Regions from separate parts of the Cellulomonas algicola genome, predicted to be linked through region 3. Evidence: predicted binding sites of a transcription regulator. Region 3 holds the regulator's gene; each other region holds the start of a gene.
The links. The regulator LexA, encoded in region 3, represses DNA repair genes until DNA is damaged. The targets are predictions, from matches to a motif close to TCGAACANNTGTTCGA.
Positions count from the first base shown of each region.

Region 1 (6,876 bases), on a different contig from region 3:
GGCGGCCGGCCGTCGCGGTCACCGCGGCGCTCGCCGTCGTCACCGCGGTGCTCGTGTCACGGCAGCGGGTCGGCGGCGCGATGACGCCGGCGGAGCGGGCCGCGCTCGCGGACGGGACGCCCGCGCCGGACGTGCCGACCGTCGACGTCGCCGACGGGTCGCGCCGCGCGGGCGCGCCGACGTGGTGGTTCCTCGCCGCCATCGTCGCGGCCATCGCGCTCGAGAACGCGACGACCTACTGGGCGACGGACCTCGTGCGCGAGCAGACCGGCGCCGGCGCGGGCATCGCGGCCGCGACCACCGCCGGGCTCGTCGCCGGCATGACGGCCGTGCGGTTCGTCGTCGCGCCGCTGTCGCTGCGCGTGCGGCCCGCGCTGCTGCTGGTCGTCGCGTTCGGCGTGGCGATCGTCGGGTGGGCGATCCTGTGGACCGCGACCGTGCCCGGCGTCGCGCTCGCAGGCCTGGTCGTCGCCGGGTTCGGGTACGGCGCGCAGTACCCGCTGTCGATCTCCCTGCTGCTCGCCGCGGCGCCCGGGCAGGGTGACCGGGCGCAGGCGCGCGCGACGCTCGCGGGCGGGATCGCGATCGGCGTCGCGCCGTTCGCGCTGGGGGCGCTGGCCGACGTCGTGGGTGCGCACACCGCGTTCCTCGTCGTGCCCGTGATCGCGGTCGTCGGGGCCGTCGCGTCGTGGGTCGGCGGGTCCGCGCTGCGGCGTGAGGCGTCCGCGGGTGTGTCGGCGGACGTGCGGGCCGCCGGGGTTCGATAACGTTATCGAACCGGGTGGGCTCCGACCCGGTCGACGACGACCACGAGGACACGCGCAACCCCATGACCCAGCTCTCGCACGCCCCCGTCACCGCGACCACCACGACCGCCGCCGGGGGCGCCGACCCCACGCTGACACACCGGACCGCCGACGTCCGCCTGCTGCTGCGAGGTCCGGACGGCGAGCCCCTGACCAGCACCGACGTCGTCGTCGAGCAGACCCGGCACGCCTTCGGCTTCGGCTGCATCGGCTTCGACCTGATCGGCCTCGCGAACGGCGCGACCACCGACGCGCCGTCCGCGTTCGGCGGCGCGAGCGCCGGGTCCGCGCCCGCGCTCGCCGACCTCTGGTTCGACGTCTTCAACACCGTGACGCTGCCGTTCTACTGGGGCCAGTTCGAGCCCGAGCGCGGACGTCCGGACACCGAGCGCCTGCTGCGCGCGGCCCGCTGGTTCGCCGAGCGCGGCGCCCACGTCAAGGGCCACCCGCTCGCCTGGCACACCGTCGCACCGTCCTGGCTGCGCGACCTGCCCGTCGACGAGGTCGAGACGGCCGTGCGGGACCGCATCACGCGCGACGTCACCGCGTTCGCAGGCGTCGTCGACACGTGGGACGCCATCAACGAGGTCGTCATCATGCCCGTCTTCGACAAGGAGCCGAACGGGCTCACGCGCCTCGCCTGGGACCGCGGGCGCATCCCGACGATCCGGCTCGCGTTCGAGACCGCGCGCGCCGCCAACCCGGGCGCGACGCTCCTGCTCAACGACTTCGACATGTCCACCGCGTACGAGTGCCTCGTCGAGGGCGTGCTCGAGGCCGGCATCCAGGTCGACGCGCTCGGCCTCCAGAGCCACATGCACCAGGGCTACTGGGGCGAGGAGAAGACGCTGCGCATCCTCGACCGCTTCGCACGGTTCGGGCTGCCGCTGCACCTCACCGAGACGACGCTCGTGTCGGGCGAGATCATGCCCGCGCACGTCGACGACCTCAACGACCACCAGGTCGACTCGTGGCCGTCGACGCCCGAGGGCGAGGCGCGGCAGGCCGACGAGCTCGAGCGGCACTACCGCACGCTCCTGTCGCACCCCGCGGTCGCGTCCACGACCTACTGGGGGATCGCCGACGAGGGCGCGTGGCTCGGTGCGCCCGCGGGGCTCGTGCGCCGCGACGGGACGCCCAAGCCCGCCTACGACGCGCTGCGGCGGCTCGTGCGCGACGAGTGGTGGCTCGCGCCGACGACGCTGCGCACCGACGACGACGGGACGGTTCCGGTACGCGGGTTCCTCGGCGACTACGCCGTGACCGTCGGCGACCGCACGGTGCCGTTCGTGCTCGACGGCGGTGCCGTCGGGCCGGTCGAGGTGCGTCTGCCGGCCTGACCGCGGCCCGTGCCGGGGCGTGGTCCGCGGCTGGGAGGATGGGCGCGTGCCACGCCCGGACCTGCAGCCCGTCACCGACCCGTCCGACCCGCGGCTCGCCGACTACGTCTCCCTGACGGACGTCGCGCTGCGCTCCCGGCACGAGCCCGAGAAGGGCCTCTACATCGCGGAGTCGTCGACCGTGCTCGGCCGCGCGCTGCGGGCCGGGCACCGGCCGCGGTCCGTGCTGCTCGCGCCGCGCTGGGTGCCGGACCTCGAGCGCATGCTGGCCGACCTGCCCGACGACGGCGCGATCGTGCCCGTCTACGTCGCGGACGAGCCCGTGCTCGAGGCCATCACCGGCTTCCACGTGCACCGGGGCGCGCTCGCCGCGATGCACCGCCCGCCGCTCGCGCCCGTCGCCGACGTGCTCGCCGGTGCGCGTGACGGTGCCGGGGCGCGTCGCGTCGCGGTGCTCGAGGACGTCGTCGACCACACCAACGTCGGCGCCGCGTTCCGCTCCGCCGCCGCGCTCGGCGTCGACGCCGTGCTCGTCACGCCGCGCTGCGCCGACCCGCTCTACCGCCGCTCGGTGCGCGTGTCGATGGGGACCGTGTTCCAGGTGCCGTGGACGCGCATCGACCCGTGGCCCGACGGCATCGACGAGCTGCGCGCGCACGGGTTCGTCACCGCGTCCCTCGCTCTCGCCGACGACGCGCTCACGCTCGACGAGCTGGTCGCCGAGCCGCCCGGACGGCTCGCGCTCGTCCTCGGGGCCGAGGGGCACGGCCTCAAGCCCGCGACCGTCGCCGCGTCCGACCTCGTCGTGCGCATCCCCATGGCCGGGGGCGTGGACTCGCTCAACGTCGCTGCCGCGGCCGCGGTCGCGTTCTGGGCGACGCGCGCCTGAGCCGCTCCTCGGGCAGCCGGTCGGGTCCGTCCCGTGTGACGAGACGCACACGCGGCCGCTCGGGCGAATCGGGGTGCGCGATGTCGGTGGCGTGCGGCAGGCTCGGAGGCTGACGCCGGCGTCTGCGGTCCTCGCTGTGCTCGCGTGCGCCGCAGGAGCACGGGTGCGACGAGGACGGAGGTGGGACGTGGCCGCATGGGGCCCCGGCGCGTTCGACGCCCACCCCGCGCTCGACTTCCTCGAACGACTCACGTTCCAGCACGCCGAGGTCGACGCGACCCTCGACGTCGTGCCCGGCTCGGTCGACGTCGACGCCGTCGCCGAGCGCCTGCGCCACGAGCTGCGCTCCGCCGCCGACGGCTTCCCGTTCGCGTGCTACGCCTTCCCGCAGTCCACCTACGCCACGGCCGGCCTCGTCGCCGCGGTGCTCACCGGTGCGCACCGCCGACCCCCGTCGCGCCGCCGCCGCGGCGGTCGCGACCGGCTCGGGCTGGGCGCGCACGGCGGGCACACCGTGCTGCTCACCGAGCGGCACGCGCTCGACCTGCAGCCCGACGCCCGGGCCGCCGCCCGCGTCCTCGCGTCGCCCGAGGCCTGGGCCGACGAGCCCGACGCGACCGTGCACCTGCTCGCCGCGACGCGGCAGCTCGAGTCGCTGCTCGGCCGCACCTACGCGCCGTCGCCCGCACCGCTGCGCGTGCCGGGGCAGGCCGTGTGGGGCCGGACGCTCCCGCACCGCCGCTGACGCGTCCGCGCTGACGGCGCGCCGCTGACGATCCCGCTGACGCACGGCAGTCGACGCCCACGCCGTGAGCACCCACGAGTCGCCCCGGCGTCCCACGCCGCCGGCTCCACCGGTCAGCCGAGCGCGAGCCCTTCCACGACCTCGACGCCCGGTGCGGACGCGAGCAGCGCACCGGGCAGCGCGACCTTCGAACGGCGCAGACCGCTGCCGATGACGACGACCGGGCCCGCGTCCGGGTCGTCCGTCGCGACGCGCGCGTCGACCAGCACCCGGTAGTCCGCCGGCAGGCCGAGCGGCGTGATGCCGCCGTACTCCATCCCCGACTCCGCGACCGCGCGGTCCGTCGGCAGGAACGACGCCTTGCGCACGTCCAGCAGCCGCTTCACGGCGTTGTTGACGTCCGCCCGGGTCGTCGCACGCACGACAGCCGCGGCGACGCGCTCGTCGCCCTCGCGGCGGCCTGCCACCAGCACGCAGTTCGCCGACGCCGCCGGCGGCAGGTCGTAGGCGGCCGTGAGCGCCGCGGTGTCCGCCAGGTCGGGGTCGATCTCGGTGACCACCACGGCGTCCGCGACGCGGTCGTCGGCGGCGGCCCACGCCTCGACCGCGGCGCGCACCGGGTCGGCCAGCAGGTCGGGGCGGTCGAGCGCGCGGACCCAGGTCAGCGAGCCGAGCGTCGTCGTCGGGTCCGCCGTCACCGCTGGTACGTCCCGACGAGCACGGCACGCGCGAGCGTGTGGAACACGACGGCGGTGTTCACCGCGCCCGGCATCGCGTCCGGTCCGACGCCGAGCGAGTCGGTGTCGAGCGCGTGCACGACGAAGAAGTACCGGTGCACCTGGTCCCCGGGCGGGGGAGCAGCGCCGACGTAGGCGGGCTCGCCGTCGTCGCCGCGCAGCGCGAAGGCCCCGTCGGGCAGCGTCGTGCTGCCGGCGGTCCCCGCGCCCGTCGCGAGCTCGGTCGTCGTCGCGGGCACGTCCACGAGCGTCCAGTGCCACCAGCCCGCCGGGCCGGGGGCGTCCGGGTCGAAGCAGCTCACGACGAACGAGCGCGTCTCGGGCGGGAAGCCCGACCACGCCAGGTGCGGCGACACGTTGGCGCCGGCCGGGGTGTTCGTGTGCGCGTCGGGGAGGCGGTCGCCGTGCGTGACGTCGTCGCTGCGCAGCTCGAACGACGGCACCGCGGGCAGCAGCGAGTACGGGTCGGGGGCGACGGGGCGGGTCAGCGAGGTCATCGCGTCATCATCGCCCGGCGGGGCGTGCGGTGCGCGCGGTCCAGGCCTGGCGATCGCCCGGGCGGGTGGCTCGGATTGACACGCCTCCGGGTGTCAGCGTCTACTGAGATACTTCGAACAGATGTTCGATCGGATGCGAGATCACGAACGTCGCCGCAGGTCACAGCGGTGTACGTGCGTGCTGGAGGTGGGTGCCGATGGCGGCGAGCGTGCTGTCCGAGCAGGCACGGGTCGAGCTGGCCCGGGCCGTGCTGGCGCACGCCGAGCTGCGGACCGGGGCACGCAGCGTCCGGGTCGGGACGCGCCCGGCCGAGCCGTCCGCGAGCCCTGCCGCGGGCACCCGGCACGGGTCGGAGACCGGGTCCACGCCGGCCGGCGGCGCGCCCGTGCCGTTCGCGGCGGACCCGGTGCGCGGGGCGACACGTCCGTCGTCGGGTCTGCTGCCGACGCACCGTGCCGACCGGTCCACGGCGTCCGCGACGCCCGGCGCCGTGCCCACCGACCGTGCCGTGTCGCCGCACGGCGTGCCCGTCGACCACACCGCGTCGCCGCACACCGCCCCCGCCGACCGCACCCTGTCGTCGCGGGCCGCGGACGAGGCGTGGGCACGGTCGCACCCGACCACGTCCGTGCCCCGGCCCGCCGGGGTGCTCGCCGCCGAGCGGCCGCCGCTGCCCGTCCCGGACCGGCTCGCGCCGCTGCTGCCTGACGGGCTGCGCCGCGGTGCGACGACGGCCGTCGTGGGATCGACCTCGCTCGTCCTGGCGATGCTCGCGCACGCCTGCGCGGGCGGGGCGTGGGCGGCCGTCGTGGGGCAGCCGACCGTGGGGCTGCTCGCCGCCGCGGAGGCCGGGGTGGCGCTCGAACGGCTCGCGCTCGTGCCGCGGCCGGGCCAGGACGCCGCGACCGTCGTCGCGGCGCTCGTCGACGGCATCGACGTGGTGCTCGTCGGGCCGGACACCGTGCTCACCGACACCGACCGGCGCCGGCTGTCCGCGCGGGCGCGCGACCGCGGCGCGGTGCTGCTGTCGAGCGTCGCGTGGCCGGGCGCGTCGACGGTGCTGACCGTCGAGGCGGGCCGCTGGTGGGGCGTCGGCGCGGGGGACGGGCGGCTGCGCACGCACGAGCTGCGCGTCACACGGTCGGGGCGCGGCGGGTCGGCCGTGCCGCTGTCCGTGGACGTCACGCTGCCGCTGTCGGCGGACAGCCCGTCCGTCCCCGTCGCGCCGCCCGCGGCGACGGTCGTGCCGCCCGAGGTCGTCGACGAGCAGCAGCCGGCCGTCGGCCTGCGGCTCGTGGGTTGAGAGGCGCGTCGTGAGCACCCGCACCACCGTCCTCTGGGTCCCCGACTGGCCCGTCGTCGCCGCGACCACCGCCGACGAGGTCCCCGCGCACCTGCCCGCCGCCGTGCACGACGGCCGGCGCGTCACCGCCGTCTCGGCGCTCGCGCGCGTCGAGGGGGTCCGTCGCGGCATGCGGCGTCGGCAGGCGCAGGGGTGCTGCCCCGAGCTCGTGCTGCTGCCCGCCGACGACGCGCGCGACGTGCGCCTGTTCGAGCCGGTCGCGAGCGCCGCGGAGACCGTCGTCGCCGGGATCGAGGTCGTGCGCGCCGGTCTGCTGCTGCTGCCCGCCGGGGGTGCCACCCGGTACCACGGGTCGGAGGACGTGCTCGCGGAGCGGCTCGTCGACGCCGTCGCCGCGCGCGCGGGGCACGAGAGCGCGGTCGGCACCGCCGACGGGCTGCTCGCCGCGGTCGTCGCCGCGCGCACCGGGGCCGTCGTGCCGCCGGGCTCGTCGCCCGCGTTCCTCGCCGCACGCGGGGTCACCGAGCTCGTGCACGCCGCCGTCACCGAGGACGCCGC
Region 1 covers NZ_JAHKSJ010000018.1:63,201-70,076, forward strand. Annotated here, with positions in the region: gene KOV94_RS14885 (MFS transporter) at 1-767, shown strand, start outside; gene KOV94_RS14890 (endo-1,4-beta-xylanase) at 830-2,146, shown strand; gene KOV94_RS14895 (TrmH family RNA methyltransferase) at 2,193-3,035, shown strand; gene KOV94_RS14900 (hypothetical protein) at 3,223-3,780, shown strand; gene KOV94_RS14905 (YbaK/EbsC family protein) at 3,894-4,478, opposite strand; gene KOV94_RS14910 (YbhB/YbcL family Raf kinase inhibitor-like protein) at 4,475-5,014, opposite strand; gene imuA' (DnaE2-dependent mutagenesis accessory factor ImuA') at 5,212-6,318, shown strand; gene KOV94_RS14920 (DNA polymerase Y family protein) at 6,329-6,876, shown strand, end outside.
Region 1: a site for LexA is predicted at 5,128-5,143, ahead of imuA' (DnaE2-dependent mutagenesis accessory factor ImuA'). Genes of this name have one in related genera too.

Region 2 (6,876 bases), on a different contig from region 3:
GGCCTGAGGTGCGGGCGTGCAGGTCCACGACGACGGGCCGCGTCGCGTCCGCGGGCTCCGGGTAGCGCGAGGATCGCCGGGGGTCGGCCAGGTCGACGACGACGCGGCCCTCCGCGCGCGCGAGCTCCGCGTGCGCCGCGCCGACGAGGTCGACGAGCCGCATCCCCAGGGCTCGGCACACCGCGACCAGCACCTCGGACGACGCCTCCTTGCGACCCCGCTCGATCTCCGACAGGTAGGCGACCGAGACGCGGGCGTCGACGGCCACGTCGCGCAGCGTGCGGCCCTGGTCCTCGCGGCGCTCGCGGAGGATCGCGCCGACGAGCCGCCGGAGCAGGGGCTCGACGCGGTGCTCGACGACGTGGCCGGTCGGCCCGGCGCCGCTCCCGGCCGGGTGCGCGACCCGGTGCGGTCGGGCCGTCAGCTCGTGCGTCATGGGGGCTCCCGTCGTCGTCGCGTCTGTCCGCCACGCTAGACCCGGGTCGCCGGCGCGCGGGTGGGTGTCGTGTCTGCCCTCAGCGGACAGGCGCGAGCGGGTCCGAGGGGAGGTCCGTGGAGACCGTCGGATCAAGGACTCAGACGGCGACCGTCGCCCGCCGGCCGAGCGCCGCGAGGGCGCGCGTCTGCCGGTCCGCGTCGGGCGCCACCTCGAGGGCCGGCCCGCAGACGCCGCTCGCGTAGATCATGTCGCCCATCGCCGCGACCACGCCCTCGATGACGTCGAGGTCGGCGTCGTCGAACGCGTAGGCGCGGCCGTCAGCGGCGGTGACGTCCCAGCGGTGGGCGATCATGTCGAACCCGTAGAACATGTCGACCGTGGCGCCGACGGTCGTCGTCGACCCGAGGCTGTCGTACTCGCGGTCGACGAAGCCCGGTCGGGCGAGGACGTCGCGCACCTCGGCCGTGTGCGTGCGCCACGCGGCGGCCGGGTCGGCCAGGTCGGGGCGCGTTCCGAGGTCGGCGCCGTGCGTCGTGAGGAAGTCGCGCTGGGTGTCGACCAGGTGGGCGACGACGTCGCGTCCCGTCCACCCCGCGCAGGCGGAGGGGGTGTCCCAGGACGACGGGGCGATCGCGTCGAGGGTCGCCTGCATGCCGTCGGCGTGGCGGGCGTAGGTCTGCAGGGTGGCGTTGTCGGTCATGACTGCGACGCTAGGCGGCGAGGGGAGGGGTGGCTTGATGAAACCCGACAGCGGGACGGGCGGTGCAGCGGGGCCCGCGGCTCGTGCGGTCGGGGGCGCGGCCGTCGACGAGGTCGAGCGCGCGCACCTCGTCGACCCGGCGGACCGGTCGTTCCGCATCGGACGGTGGGCGCCCGAGCCCGACCTCGCGGACCTGGTGCGGCGGTACTGGGTGCCGACGTGGCACGTGCCCGGCGGCGGGTCGGCCGTGCAGCAGGTGCTGCAGTACCCCGTCTGCCTGATCGTGGTCGCGGACGAGTACGCGCGGTTCTACGGGGTGGCGCCCGGGCTCTCGACGACGACGCTGACCGGCAGCGGCTGGGCGGTCGGCGTGCTGCTCCAGCCATCGGCGGGCGCGCTGCTGACGGGCGGGACGGTCGCGGCGTGGAGGGGCCGGCACGGTGACCTCGGGCCGGCGTTGGCGACGACGACCGCTCCGGCCGACGCGGAGGCGCTGGTCGCGCGCGTGCGCGCGGAGATGACGCCCGACCCGGCGGACGAGTCGCGGCAGGGCGCGGCCACGGACCTGGTCGGGGACTTCCTCCGGCGGTGGCTGCCCGTGGACGACGAGGGTCGGCAGGTCAACGCGATCGTCGACGCCGTCGAGCACGACCCCGAGCTGCTGCGCGTCGCCCAGCTGTGCGACCGGTTCGGCATGACGGAGCGGTCGTTGCAGCGTCTGACGCGGCGGCGGCTGGGGCTCTCGCCGAAGTGGCTGGTGCAGCGGCGTCGGCTGCACGAGGCGGCGGGCCTGCTGCGCGCGGGCGGCACGACGGTCGCCGACGTCGCCGCGCGGCTCGGGTACGCCGACGAGCCGCACCTGTCGCGCGACTTCCGCCGCGTCACGGGCATGACGCCGGGCGCGTTCGCCTCCCGGTACGCGGCGGAGTCGGCAGGCGCCTGACGCGCGGCGCGTCTTGGGGCTAGGCGCCGGTCACCATCCACGCGGTGCCGCGGGCGCGCCAGCCGGTGGTCAGGGCCCTGGCCAGCATGAAGACGCCCGCGAACGCCGCCCAGAGCCAGGCGAGACCGGCGACGCCGTCGGGCGCCCACCCGCGCACGGCCAGCGCGACCGGCACGTAGGCGACGAGCGTGAGGACGCCCGCCCAGGCGAGGAACCGCCCGTCGCCCGCGCCGATGAGGACGCCGTCGAGCACGAAGACCCACCCGGCCATCGGCATCGTGACGGCCGCGACGACGAGGGCCACGACGGCGGCGCGCTGCACGTCGGGGTCCGTCGTGAACGCCCGGACGTACAGCCACGACGCGCCGCCCAGGACGAGCCCGAGGACCGCCCCCGCGCCGACGCCCCACTGGAGCGTGCGGCGCAGGAGCGCGCGGGTGCGAGGGACGTCGGCGGCGCCGAGCGCGTGCCCGACGAGGGCCTGCGCGGCGATCGCGAGGGCGTCGAGGGCGAACGCGGCGAGCCCCCAGACGGCGTTGACGACCTGGTGGGCGGCGAGGGTGGTCGCTCCGAGCGCGGTCGCGACCCAGACGGTCAGCAGGATCGCGGCGCGCAGCGTGAGCGTCCGGACCAGCAGCGGCGCTCCGGCGCGGGCGTTCGCCCACAGGCCGGCCGCGTGCGGGGTCAGCCGGGTGCCGGCGGCGCGGGCACCGCGGACGACGACGCCCCCGAGGACGGCGCCCATGGCGAGCTGCGTGAGCGCGGTGCCGAACCCGGAGCCCGCGATGCCGAGGTGCGCGCCGTAGACGAGGACCACGTTGAGGACCGCGTTCACGACGGCGCCGGCCGTGGCGACGACCAGCGGTGTGCGCGTGTCCTGGAGGCCGCGGAGCGCGCCCGTCGAGGCGAGGACCAGGAGCATCCCGGGCAGACCGGGAGCCGACGAGCGCAGGTAGACGACGGCCTGGTGCGCGGTCTCACCGGTCGCACCGAGCGCGCCGATCAGCCAGGGGGCCGCGAGCCACGTGAGGGCGCCGAGCGCGATGCCCAGGCCGAGCGCGAGCCACATGCCGTCGACGCCGACCTGCAGCGCACCGCCGCGGTCGCCCGCACCGAGCCGTCGCGCGACGGCCGCCGTGGTGGCATACGCGAGGAAGACGCACAGGCCGACCACCGTGACGAGCACGGTCGACGCCAGTGCGAGACCGGCGAGGGACGCCGTCCCCAGGTGGCCGACGACCGCGGAGTCGACGAGGACGAAGAGCGGCTCCGCGACGAGCGCACCGAGCGCCGGGACGGCGAGGGACAGAATCTGCCGATCGACGGCGGACGTGTGATGTCCGTCAGATGAAATCTCGTCCAACCTTTCTCGCATCCACATGCCGTGCACAGCGTCAGGGCCGGTCAGGGGTTCGTGAGGACTCTTTCATCCACCGTATCCACAGGACTGTCCACGGACTGTGCACAAGCGGGTCCGCCGCCGTCCACAGGAGACCCCACAGGGTTGTCCACAGGCCCGTTTGGAACCCCGCTCGGACCGTCCTAACCTCACGGGCGAGGCAGGACCGGACGCGAGTGCGGTGCGAGCGTGCGGGGTTGTCGGTGGCCCCTGCTAGAACAGATGTTCGACGGTAACGGACGACGGGGATGGGCGGCCAGTGACGATCGAGGAGCTCGAGTACGGGGCGCCCCCGGACTCCGGTCGCGGCAACGGCGGCTTCGACCGCACCCCGCCGCAGGACCTCGACGCCGAGCGTTCCGTGCTCGGCGGCATGATGATCTCCAAGGACGCCATCGCCGACGTCATCGAGCAGATCAAGGGCACGGACTTCTACCGCCCCGCGCACGAGGCGATCTACGACGCGATCCTCGACCTCTACGGCCGCGGCGAGCCCGCCGACGCCATCACGGTCTCCGACGAGCTCACCAAGCGCGGCGACATCGGCCGCATCGGCGGCGCGCCCTACCTGCACACGCTCATCGCGTCCGTCCCCACCGCCGCGAACGCCGGCTACTACGCGCGGATCGTGCGCGAGCGCGCCATCCTCCGCAAGCTCGTCGAGGCCGGCACGCGCATCGTCCAGCTCGGCTACGGCACCGACGGTGGCGACGTCGACGAGATCGTCAACAACGCGCAGGCCGAGGTCTACGCCGTCACCGAGCGGCGCGCGTCGGAGGACTACCTGCCGCTGGGCGAGATCATCGGCGGCACGGTCGACGAGATCGAGGCCGCGGGTCATCGCGGCGAGGGCATGATCGGCGTCCCGACGGGCTTCTCCGACCTGGACCGCCTGACGAACGGCCTGCACCCCGGCCAGATGATCGTCGTGGCCGCCCGCCCGGCCATCGGCAAGGCGCTGGCCCTCGACACGCCGCTCCCCACCCCGACCGGCTGGACGACGATGGGCGACGTCGCCGTCGGCGACTGGCTGATCGCCGCCGACGGCACGCCGACGCAGGTCGTCGCCGCGACGCCCGCCATGACGGGTCGCCCCTGCTACCGGGTGACGTTCGACGACGGCACGGAGATCGTCGCCGACGCCCAGCACGAGTGGGAGACGCGGAGCGACGGCACAACGGGAATCCAGACCACCGAGGCGATCCACCGCGCCCTCGACAGCGAGGTCGCAGCGGTGGTGCGGGTCGAGCTCGCACGGCCGCTCGTGCGGCCGGAGGTCGACCTCGACGCCGACCCGTACGTGGTCGGTGTCGCTGCGGCCGTCGGCTCTGGGGAGGTCGACGACGAGGTCGCGATGAGGGTCGCCGTGCGCGGCGGTCGCGGATCGGCTGCTCTCGCGGACCGCATTCCGGCGCCGTACCTGCGGGCGGCGGAGCACCAGCGTCGTGACCTGCTCGCCGGTGTGCTGGACGCGGTCGGAGCCGTCGAGCCCGACGGGGCGATCCGCGTCACCGGTCCCGAGGCGCTGCTCCGTGACGTCGCCGAGCTCGTCCACTCGCTCGGCTACCAGGTCGACGCCGGACGCGACGGTCTTCGGTTCACGGCTGACGACGACGTCTTCCTGCACGCGGACAAGCACCTCGCCCACAAGAGGGCGCGGCAGGTCGCCCGCCGGAGCCGTCGCGTCGTGTCCGTCGAGCCGATCGAGTCGGTGCCCGTGCGGTGCGTGCAGATCGACCACGAGTCGCACCTGTACCTCGCGAGCCGGTCGATGATCCCGACGCACAACTCGACGCTCGGCATCGACATCGTGCGGTCGGCGTCGATCAAGCACGGGATGACGTCCGTCGTGTTCTCGCTCGAGATGAGCCGCAACGAGATCACGATGCGTCTGCTGTCCGCCGAGGCCCGCGTGCACCTGCAGAAGATGCGCACGGGTCAGATGGGCGAGGACGACTGGGCGAAGGTCGCCGCGACCATGGGCAAGATCTCCGAGGCGCCGCTGTTCATCGACGACTCGCCCAACATGTCGCTCATGGAGATCCGTGCGAAGTCGCGGCGGCTCAAGCAGCGGCACGACCTCAAGCTCGTCATCATCGACTACCTCCAGCTGATGACCTCGGGCAAGCGCGTCGAGTCGCGTCAGCAGGAGGTCTCGGAGTTCTCGCGAGCGCTCAAGCTGCTGGCGAAGGAGCTCGAGGTCCCCGTCATCGCCATCTCGCAGCTGAACCGTGGTCCCGAGCAGCGCACGGACAAGAAGCCGCAGATGAGCGACCTCCGCGAGTCCGGCTGTCTGACGGAGGACACGCGGATCCTGCGCGCGGACACCGGTGCGGAGACGACGCTCGGCGAGCTGTACGCGCTCGGTGCGAAGGACGTGCCGGTGTGGGCGCTCGACGAGCGGCTGCAGTACGTCCGTCGTCACATGACGCACGTCTTCCCGACCGGCGTGAAGCCCGTCTACCGGCTGCGGCTCGCCTCCGGCAAGGAGGTCACCGCGACCGCGAACCATCCGTTCCTCACGTACGAGGGCTGGACGCCGCTCGGCGAGCTCGAGGTCGGATCGCGGCTCGGGGTCCCGCGGCACGTGCCCGGCCCGGAGCAGCGGGCGGCGTGGGACGATCGCACGGTCGTGATGCTCGCGCACCTGCTCGGCGACGGCTCCTTCGTCAAGCGGCAGCCGGTGCGGTACGCGTCCATCGACGAGGCGAACCTGTCGGCGGTGTCCGACGCCGCGACGGCGTTCGGGATCACGCCGATCCGCGACGACTACGCGGCGGCCCGCGTCACGACCCTGCGTCTGCCCGCGCCGTACCGGCTGGCGCGCGGCAAGCGGAACCCGATCGCCGAGTGGCTCGACGGCTTCGGCCTCTTCGGAGCGCGCAGCCACGAGAAGTTCGTGCCGAACGCGGTCTTCCACCTGCCGAAGGAGCAGATCGCGCTCTTCCTGCGGCACATCTGGGCGACCGACGGTTCAGTGACGGTCAACGCGAACGGTCAGGGCGGGCGCATCTACTACGCCTCCACGTCGCGTCGGCTCGTGGACGACCTGTCGCGGCTGCTGCTGCGCTTCGGCATCTCGACGCGCGTCCGCAGGGCGACGCCGAAGGCCGGCGACCGGGACGGGTACACGCTCGACATCTCCGGCGTCGACGACCAGCGACGGTTCCTCCAGGAGATCGGCGTGCACGGCGCTCGCGGCCTCCAGGCGGAACGGTTGCTCGAGATCGTCCGCGCGAAGAGCGGTAACCCGAACGTCGACACCGTGCCGCGCCAGGTGTGGGACGACGTGCGGCAGCTGCTCGTGGAGAACGGCATGACGCACCGCGAGTTCGCTGCCGCCCTGGGCACGCAGTTCTGCGGGTCGACGATGTGCAAGCACGCGCCGTCGCGGC
Region 2 covers NZ_JAHKSJ010000028.1:35,891-42,766, reverse strand. Annotated here, with positions in the region: gene KOV94_RS17860 (helix-turn-helix domain-containing protein) at 1-436, opposite strand, end outside; gene KOV94_RS17855 (maleylpyruvate isomerase N-terminal domain-containing protein) at 576-1,139, opposite strand; gene KOV94_RS17850 (helix-turn-helix domain-containing protein) at 1,177-2,082, shown strand; gene KOV94_RS17845 (MATE family efflux transporter) at 2,102-3,463, opposite strand; gene KOV94_RS17840 (replicative DNA helicase) at 3,741-6,876, shown strand, end outside.
Region 2: a site for LexA is predicted at 3,696-3,711, ahead of KOV94_RS17840 (replicative DNA helicase). Genes of this name have one in related genera too.

Region 3 (6,876 bases):
ACGAGCGCGGCGGCAGGCGCGGCCTCACGGCCCGTCGGTCGTCCTCGCGTGCGCGGTACGGTCGAGCGGTGAGCACCGCACCGCCGCCCCTCCCGCACCGGCGCGCGGGCGGTCTCTCGCTCCCGGCCGTCTCGCTCGGGCTGTGGCAGAACTTCGGCGAGGCGCGACCGTACGCGCAGCAGCGGGAGGTCGTGCTGCACGCGGTCGAGCGCGGCGTCGTGCACCTCGACCTCGCGAACAACTACGGGCCACCGCCGTTCGCCGCCGAGGAGACCGTCGGACGGCTGCTCGCGACGGACCTGCGCGGCCACCGCGACGAGCTCGTCCTGACCACGAAGGCCGGGTACCGCGCGTGGCCCGGCCCGTACGGCGAGCACGGGTCCGCGAAGTACCTGCGCGCCTCGCTCGACGAGTCCCTCCGGCGGCTCGGCGTGGACGCGGTCGACGTGTTCTACAGCCACCGCTACGACCCGACGACGCCGCTCGAGGAGACGATCGGTGCGCTCGGTGCCGCGGTCCGCGCGGGCAAGGCCGTGCACGTGGGCATCTCGTCGTACTCCGCGGACCGCACGCGTGAGGCGCTCGACGTCGCCGCACGCCTCGGGGTGCGCCTCGCCGTGCACCAGCCCGCCTACTCGATCCTCAACCGGTGGGTCGAGACACCCGGCGCCGACGGCCGGTCGCTGCTCGACGTCGCCGGCGACGCCGGGATGGCCGTCGTGGCGTTCTCGCCCCTCGCGCAGGGCATGCTCACGCCCCGGTACCTCGACGGGGTCCCCGCCGACTCGCGCGCCGCACGCGGCGGCCCGCTGCGCCCCGAGTGGCTGACCCCCGAGGTGCTCGACCACGTGCGCGCGCTCGACGGCGTCGCGCGCGCCGGTGGACGCACGCTGCCGCAGCTCGCGCTCGCCTGGGTGCTCCGCGACCCGCGCGTGACCTCGGTCCTCGTCGGCGCGCGCACCGTCGAGCAGCTCGACGACAACCTCGCCGCGGCGACCGCGGCTCCCCTGGACGACGACGAGGTCGCCGCGGTCGACGCCCACGCCGTGGACGCGGGCGTCAACCTGTGGGGGCCGCGGTCGAGCGACCGCTGAGTCGTCGCCGGACGGCCCGTCAGGAGGCCGGCAGGTGCCTGCCCCACCACGCGAGGACGTGCTCGAAGCGCTGGCGGCGGTGCCGCGGACGCCCGGACCGCGTCAGCTCGTGGCCCTCGCCCGGGAACAGCAGCAGCTCCGCCTCGACACCGCGCCGACGCAGCTCCACGAACCACCGCTGCCCCTGCTCGACCGGGCACCGCCAGTCCTGCTCCGAGTGGATCACCAGCGTCGGCGTGCGCACCGCACCGACGTGCGCCATCGGCGACTGCGCCGCGACCGCGCGCGCACCGTCCTCGTCGCCCGCGTCGCCCAGGTACTCCAGGCCGAAGAACCAGCCGATGTCGCTCGAGCCGACGAAGCTCACCGGGTCGAGGAACCCGCGCTCGACGACCGCCGCCGCGAACCGGTCCGTGCGCGTCGTCAGCCACGCCGTGAGGTACCCGCCGTACGACCCGCCCATCACGCCCACCCGGTCCGCGTCGACCTCCGGCAGCGTCGCCGCCGCGTCGAGCAGCGCCAGCACGTCGTCCGTGTCGACCGTGCCGAACGCGCGGTGGATCGCCCGGCCGTGCGCGCGGCCGTACCCCGACGAGCCGCGGGGGTTGCCCAGCACGACCGCCCAGCCGGCCGCGGCGAGGACCTGCACCTCGTCGAACACCGCGTGGGTGTACTGCGCGTGCGGCCCGCCGTGGATCATGAGGATCGTCGGGTACGGGCCCGGGCCGTGCCGCTCCGGGTCGGGCGTCACCACCCAGCCGTGGACCGGGTAGCCGTCCGGTGCGGTCGCGTCGAGCTCGCGGGGCTCACGGACGCCCGCCGCCCGCAGCGGAGCCGAGAGATCGGTGCGCGGCGTCGCGACGCCCGACCCGTCGAGCGGCACCGCGAGCACGTCGCCCGCGGACGTCGGGTGCGCGGCGGTGACCACGGCGAACGGCACCGCACCCTGCGCGACCGCAGCGCCCGACACGACGTGCCGTCCCCCGAGCAGCGTGACGAACGCGCCGTCGTCGGCCACACGCGCCAGGTGCACCGCACCCCGGTGCTGGACCGCCACGAGCGGCCCGTCGGCCGACTCCACGAGCACGCCCGCGTCGAGGTCCACCGCGTCGGCGTCCGTCAGCCGCACCGGGACAGCGGGTTCCTGACCCGCGACCGGCAGCGCCGCACGGAACAGGCCGACCTGCGCCGCCACGAAGTCGTGGCCCGACGGGCCGAGGTCGGTCGCGAGCAGCCACACGGCCGTACCGTCGGCCGACGGCAGCACCGCCTCCACGCCCAGCGTGCTCCCCCGGTCCGCGTCGGTGACCGGCACCAGGTCGAGCACGTCGACCGCGTCCGACCCGGCGGGGACGACGACCGCATCCCGACGCAGGTCCTCCTCCCGGGCGGCGTGCCGCGGGACGACCGCGACCAGCGCGTCGCCCGACGGCAGCCAGCGCGCGCCGCGCACCTCGGCGTCGCCGCGGGTCAGCGCCGTCGACTCCGGGATCTCGGTCACCCGGGCCAGCTGTGCGGGCGACGCGTCGGTCGTCGGCACCTCGACGACGAAGACGTGCTGGCGCTTGTCCCGCTCGAACCCGATGCCGTCGCCGCGGTATCGGAACGACGTGATGTGCCGCGCGGGCTCGCCGGCCGGGTCGGCGCCGGCCACGTAGCGCCCCTCCTCCGGCACGCGGGCGAGGTAGGCGATCCGCCGCCCGTCGGGCGAGAACCGAGGTGCCGACACCCCGAGCGGCGCGTCCGTGAGCCGCACCGGCTCGCCACCCGACGCCTCGACGACGTAGAGCTGCGGCTTGCCCTTCGGCTCCGCACGGCAGAACGCGACCCAGCGGCCGTCGGGCGACACGTCCGGGGCGGTGTCACGGTGCCCGCGCGTGATCCGGTGCGGCGCGGCGTCTCCCGCGAGCGGGACGAGCCAGAGCTGCCCGGTGTACTCGTCGGTCACGAGGTCGGGGTGCGTGACGGCCACGACGGCCGCGGAGCCGTCGGGCAGCAGGGCGGGGCCGGACGGGACGGACAGGAGCGGGAGGTCGTCAGGTGTCACCGGACGAACCTACGTGACGTCACGCGGTGCTCCCGCTGTGGACGCCTCTCCGCCGCCCGGCCGGGGCTGGGTGGCCTCAGGCAGTCGGGCCGGGGCCCGTCGGGCCGGCGACCGAACCCACCTCGTCGGCGGAGTCCGGGTCCGCTGCCTCGATGCGGCTCTCGCGGTCCGCGCGGAGGACGGTGATCGCGGCCTCGAAGTCCTCGAGCGAGTCGAACGCCTGGTAGACGCTCGCGAACCGGAGGTACGCGACCTCGTCGAGCTCGCGCAACGGCCCCAGGATGGCCAGCCCGATCTCGTACGCGTCGATCTCGGCCGAGCCCGACGCGCGGAGCGTCTCCTCGACGCGCTGCGCGAGCAGCGCGAGGTCGTCCTCGCTCACCGGACGTCCCTGGCACGCCTTGCGGACGCCGTTGGCGATCTTCTCGCGGCTGAAGGGCTCGGTGACCCCCGAGCGCTTGACGACCGAGAGGCTCGCGGTCTCGACGGTCGTGAACCGCCGGTTGCACTGCGGGCACTGGCGGCGACGGCGGATGGACGAGCCGTCGTCCGACGTGCGGGAGTCGACGACACGGGAGTCCGGGTGTCGGCAGAACGGGCAGTGCACCGCGATGTCTCCTCGCTGTCACGGACAGCGAGTCCCCTGACCCCGCTCGTCCTCGTCCCGGCGACGCTAGGACACCGTCCTACGGCGTCGCAAGGCGCGCAGACCTGACCACTCGATCGACCGCCCGGTCGCGCGGGGGCGAGGTCGCGGAGTCGGGCACCCGCGTGCAGGGAGGCGGCCGCTCGTCGCGGCCGCCTCCCTGGGGACTCGCGTCCCAGATCACGGACCGACTCGCCTCGGTCCGGCGCGGTGCTGCGGCGCGGGGCGATGCGAGCACCACCTCGGCCACACCTCGACGAGCCCCCCAGCCCGTTCGATGAGGTAAGCCTAACCTACTGAGCCACAGCCCCCTCGTCAACGCTCCTCCCAGCGGCGCCCCCGCCTTCCCCGCAGGGGCGCCGCCGAGACTCAGGAGCGCGGCAGGAGGATCTCCTGGCCCGCCATCAGACCGGCGTTGGGGAGGTCGTTGAGACGCACCAGCTCGAGGACGACGTCGCGCACGTCCTCCCCCGGCGCGGCGACCTGCTGCGCGAGGCCCCACATCGTCTCCCCCTCGAGGACGACGTGACGCGTGACCTCGACCGCGGAGCTCACCGGACCGTCCGCCGACGCCCGCGCGGCGATCGTCGAGACACCGATCGCGAGCAGCAGGCCGAGGACGACGACCACGAGACGACCGCGTGCGGTCAGCTGCAGCGGCGCCTGCTCCGCGGTCGCCCGGACACGCGCGTCGTCACGCCCGGCACCGGTCGCGACCGGTGTCCGACCCGCCGGCGCGACGGAGCGGGGTGCAGGCGGCGTCGACAACCGGACGACCCGCAGGTTCGGACGCACCGTTCCCGGCCCCGCCGGCGACAGCACCGCAGCGCTCATGTCGACTCTCCGCTCCTTCTGGTTCGAACGTCTGTTCGTCGAACGTCTGTACGATGTCTACCACCCGGCTCCGACACGCGTCCAGACGAGATCGAACAGATGTTTGATCTGGCTGCTCGCACTGCCTAGGCTGGCCGCGCAGGACAAGCGCACCACCGACCACTGACACCGCCCGGGTCCGCCCGGTCCGGACGCAGGTCAGCAGCGGTGCGCACGGTCCGGCACCGAGCAGGCGGCGACCGGCCGACGACGTCAGGAGGGCTGCAGTGAGCACCAGCGGGGACACCACGACCGGCACACAGGACCGGGTGGCGACCGTCCACGCGCTCCCCGACGGCCCGGACGGGGCCGACGGTCTCACCGCGCGCCAGCGCCTCGTGCTCGACACCATCCGGGCGTCGGTCGAGTCGCGCGGCTACCCGCCGAGCATGCGCGAGATCGGCGAGGCCGTCGGCCTCACGAGCCCGTCGAGCGTCAAGCACCAGCTCACGGCCCTCGAGCGCAAGGGCTACCTGCGCCGCGACCCGAACCGACCGCGCGCGATCGAGGTCGTCCACCCCGACGACTCGCGCGGCGTGTCCACCTGGACCGCGCCCGACGGCACCCGCACGCCCTTCTCCGCACCCGTCACCGGGGACGACGAGCAGGTGCCCAGCCCGTCCTACGTCCCGGTCGTCGGCCGGATCGCCGCGGGCGGCCCGATCCTGGCCGACCAGGTCGTCGAGGACGTGTTCCCGCTCCCGCGCCAGCTCGTCGGTGACGGCGAGCTGTTCCTGCTCCGCGTCGCGGGCGACTCGATGATCGACGCCGCCATCTGCGACGGCGACTGGGTCGTCGTGCGCCGCCAGCCGGTCGCGGAGAACGGCGAGATCGTCGCGGCCATGATCGACGGCGAGGCGACCGTCAAGACGCTGCGCCGGGCCGACGGTCACGTCTGGCTGATGCCGCACAACGCGGCCTACGCGCCGATCGTCGGCGACGAGGCGACGATCCTCGGCCGGGTCGTCTCCGTCCTGCGCAGCCTCTGACGTCCGGCCGCGCTCGTCCGCGCGGACACGAGACCGGTGGACGCCGATGTCGCGCGCGTGCGGCTCGGCGAGGTCGGCGCGACGCTGGTCCGGGGTGAGGACGACGCCCCGGACCTCGACCGAGGAGCCACGATGCCCGGACGGATGCGAGACCCCGGCCCCAGCGTGAAGGACGCGCAGCTCTACGAGCGGCTGCGCGACGAGGGGAACAGCAAGGAGAAGTCGGCGCGCATCGCCAACGCCGCCGCCGGCTCGTCACGGTCGGCCGTCAGCCGCAAGGGCGGCCGCTCGGGCGACTACGACGACTGGACGGTCGACGACCTGCGCAAGAAGGCGGCGGACGTCGGCATCGAGGGGCGGTCGCGCATGCGCAAGTCGGAGCTCATCGACGCGCTGCGGTCGCACTGACGCCCATCGGAACCGGGTGTGCGGCGATCGCCGCACACCCGCTCGCCACGACCCGCGGCGCCGCCACGCGCGACAGCGCGCCCCGGCGCCGCGAGATCGACCGGCGAGCAGGCGACGAGGTCAGAACCCGAACTGGCGCGCGACGTCCTTGACGGCCTCGGCGGAGCGTCGCAGGCCGGCGAGCTCGTCGGCCGACATCGGCACCGCGAGCCGGTCCTCGACCCCCTTGGCGCCGACGACGGCGGGGACGGAGAGGCACACGTCGGAGATCCCGTAGTAGTCGTCGAGCAGCGACGACACGGGCAGGATGCGGGACTCGTCGTTGAGGACCGCCTCGATGATGCGCGACCCGGCGAGCGCGACCGCGTAGTTGGTGGCGCCCTTGCCCTCGATGATCTGGTAGGCGGAGTCGACGACCTCGCGCGCGATCCGCTCGCGCACCTCGGAGGTCAGCGCGCCGCCGCGCCCGCCGAGGCCGTTCCACTCGAGCAGCGGCACCGCGCCGATGCTCGCAGAGCTCCAGAGCGGCAGCTCGCTGTCGCCGTGCTCGCCCGCGACGTACGCGTGGACGTTCTGCACCGCGACGCCCGTCTCGCGCGCGATGAGGTAGCGCAGCCGCGACGAGTCGAGGACGGTCCCGGAGCCGAACAGCCGCGACGGAGGCAGCCCCGAGATGCGCAGCGCGGCGTACGTCACGACGTCGACCGGGTTGGTGACCATGACGTACGTCGCGTCGGGCGCGACCTCGACGACGGCCGGGAGGACCTTCCGGACGAGCGAGATGGTGGCCTCGGCGAGGTCGAGGCGCGTCTGGCCGGG
Region 3 covers NZ_JAHKSJ010000027.1:52,449-59,324, reverse strand. Annotated here, with positions in the region: gene KOV94_RS17430 (aldo/keto reductase) at 69-1,094, shown strand; gene KOV94_RS17425 (S9 family peptidase) at 1,114-3,141, opposite strand; gene nrdR (transcriptional regulator NrdR) at 3,218-3,748, opposite strand; gene KOV94_RS17415 (LysM peptidoglycan-binding domain-containing protein) at 4,157-4,621, opposite strand; gene lexA (transcriptional repressor LexA) at 4,930-5,649, shown strand; gene KOV94_RS17405 (DUF7218 family protein) at 5,782-6,057, shown strand; gene KOV94_RS17400 (L-lactate dehydrogenase) at 6,178-6,876, opposite strand, start outside.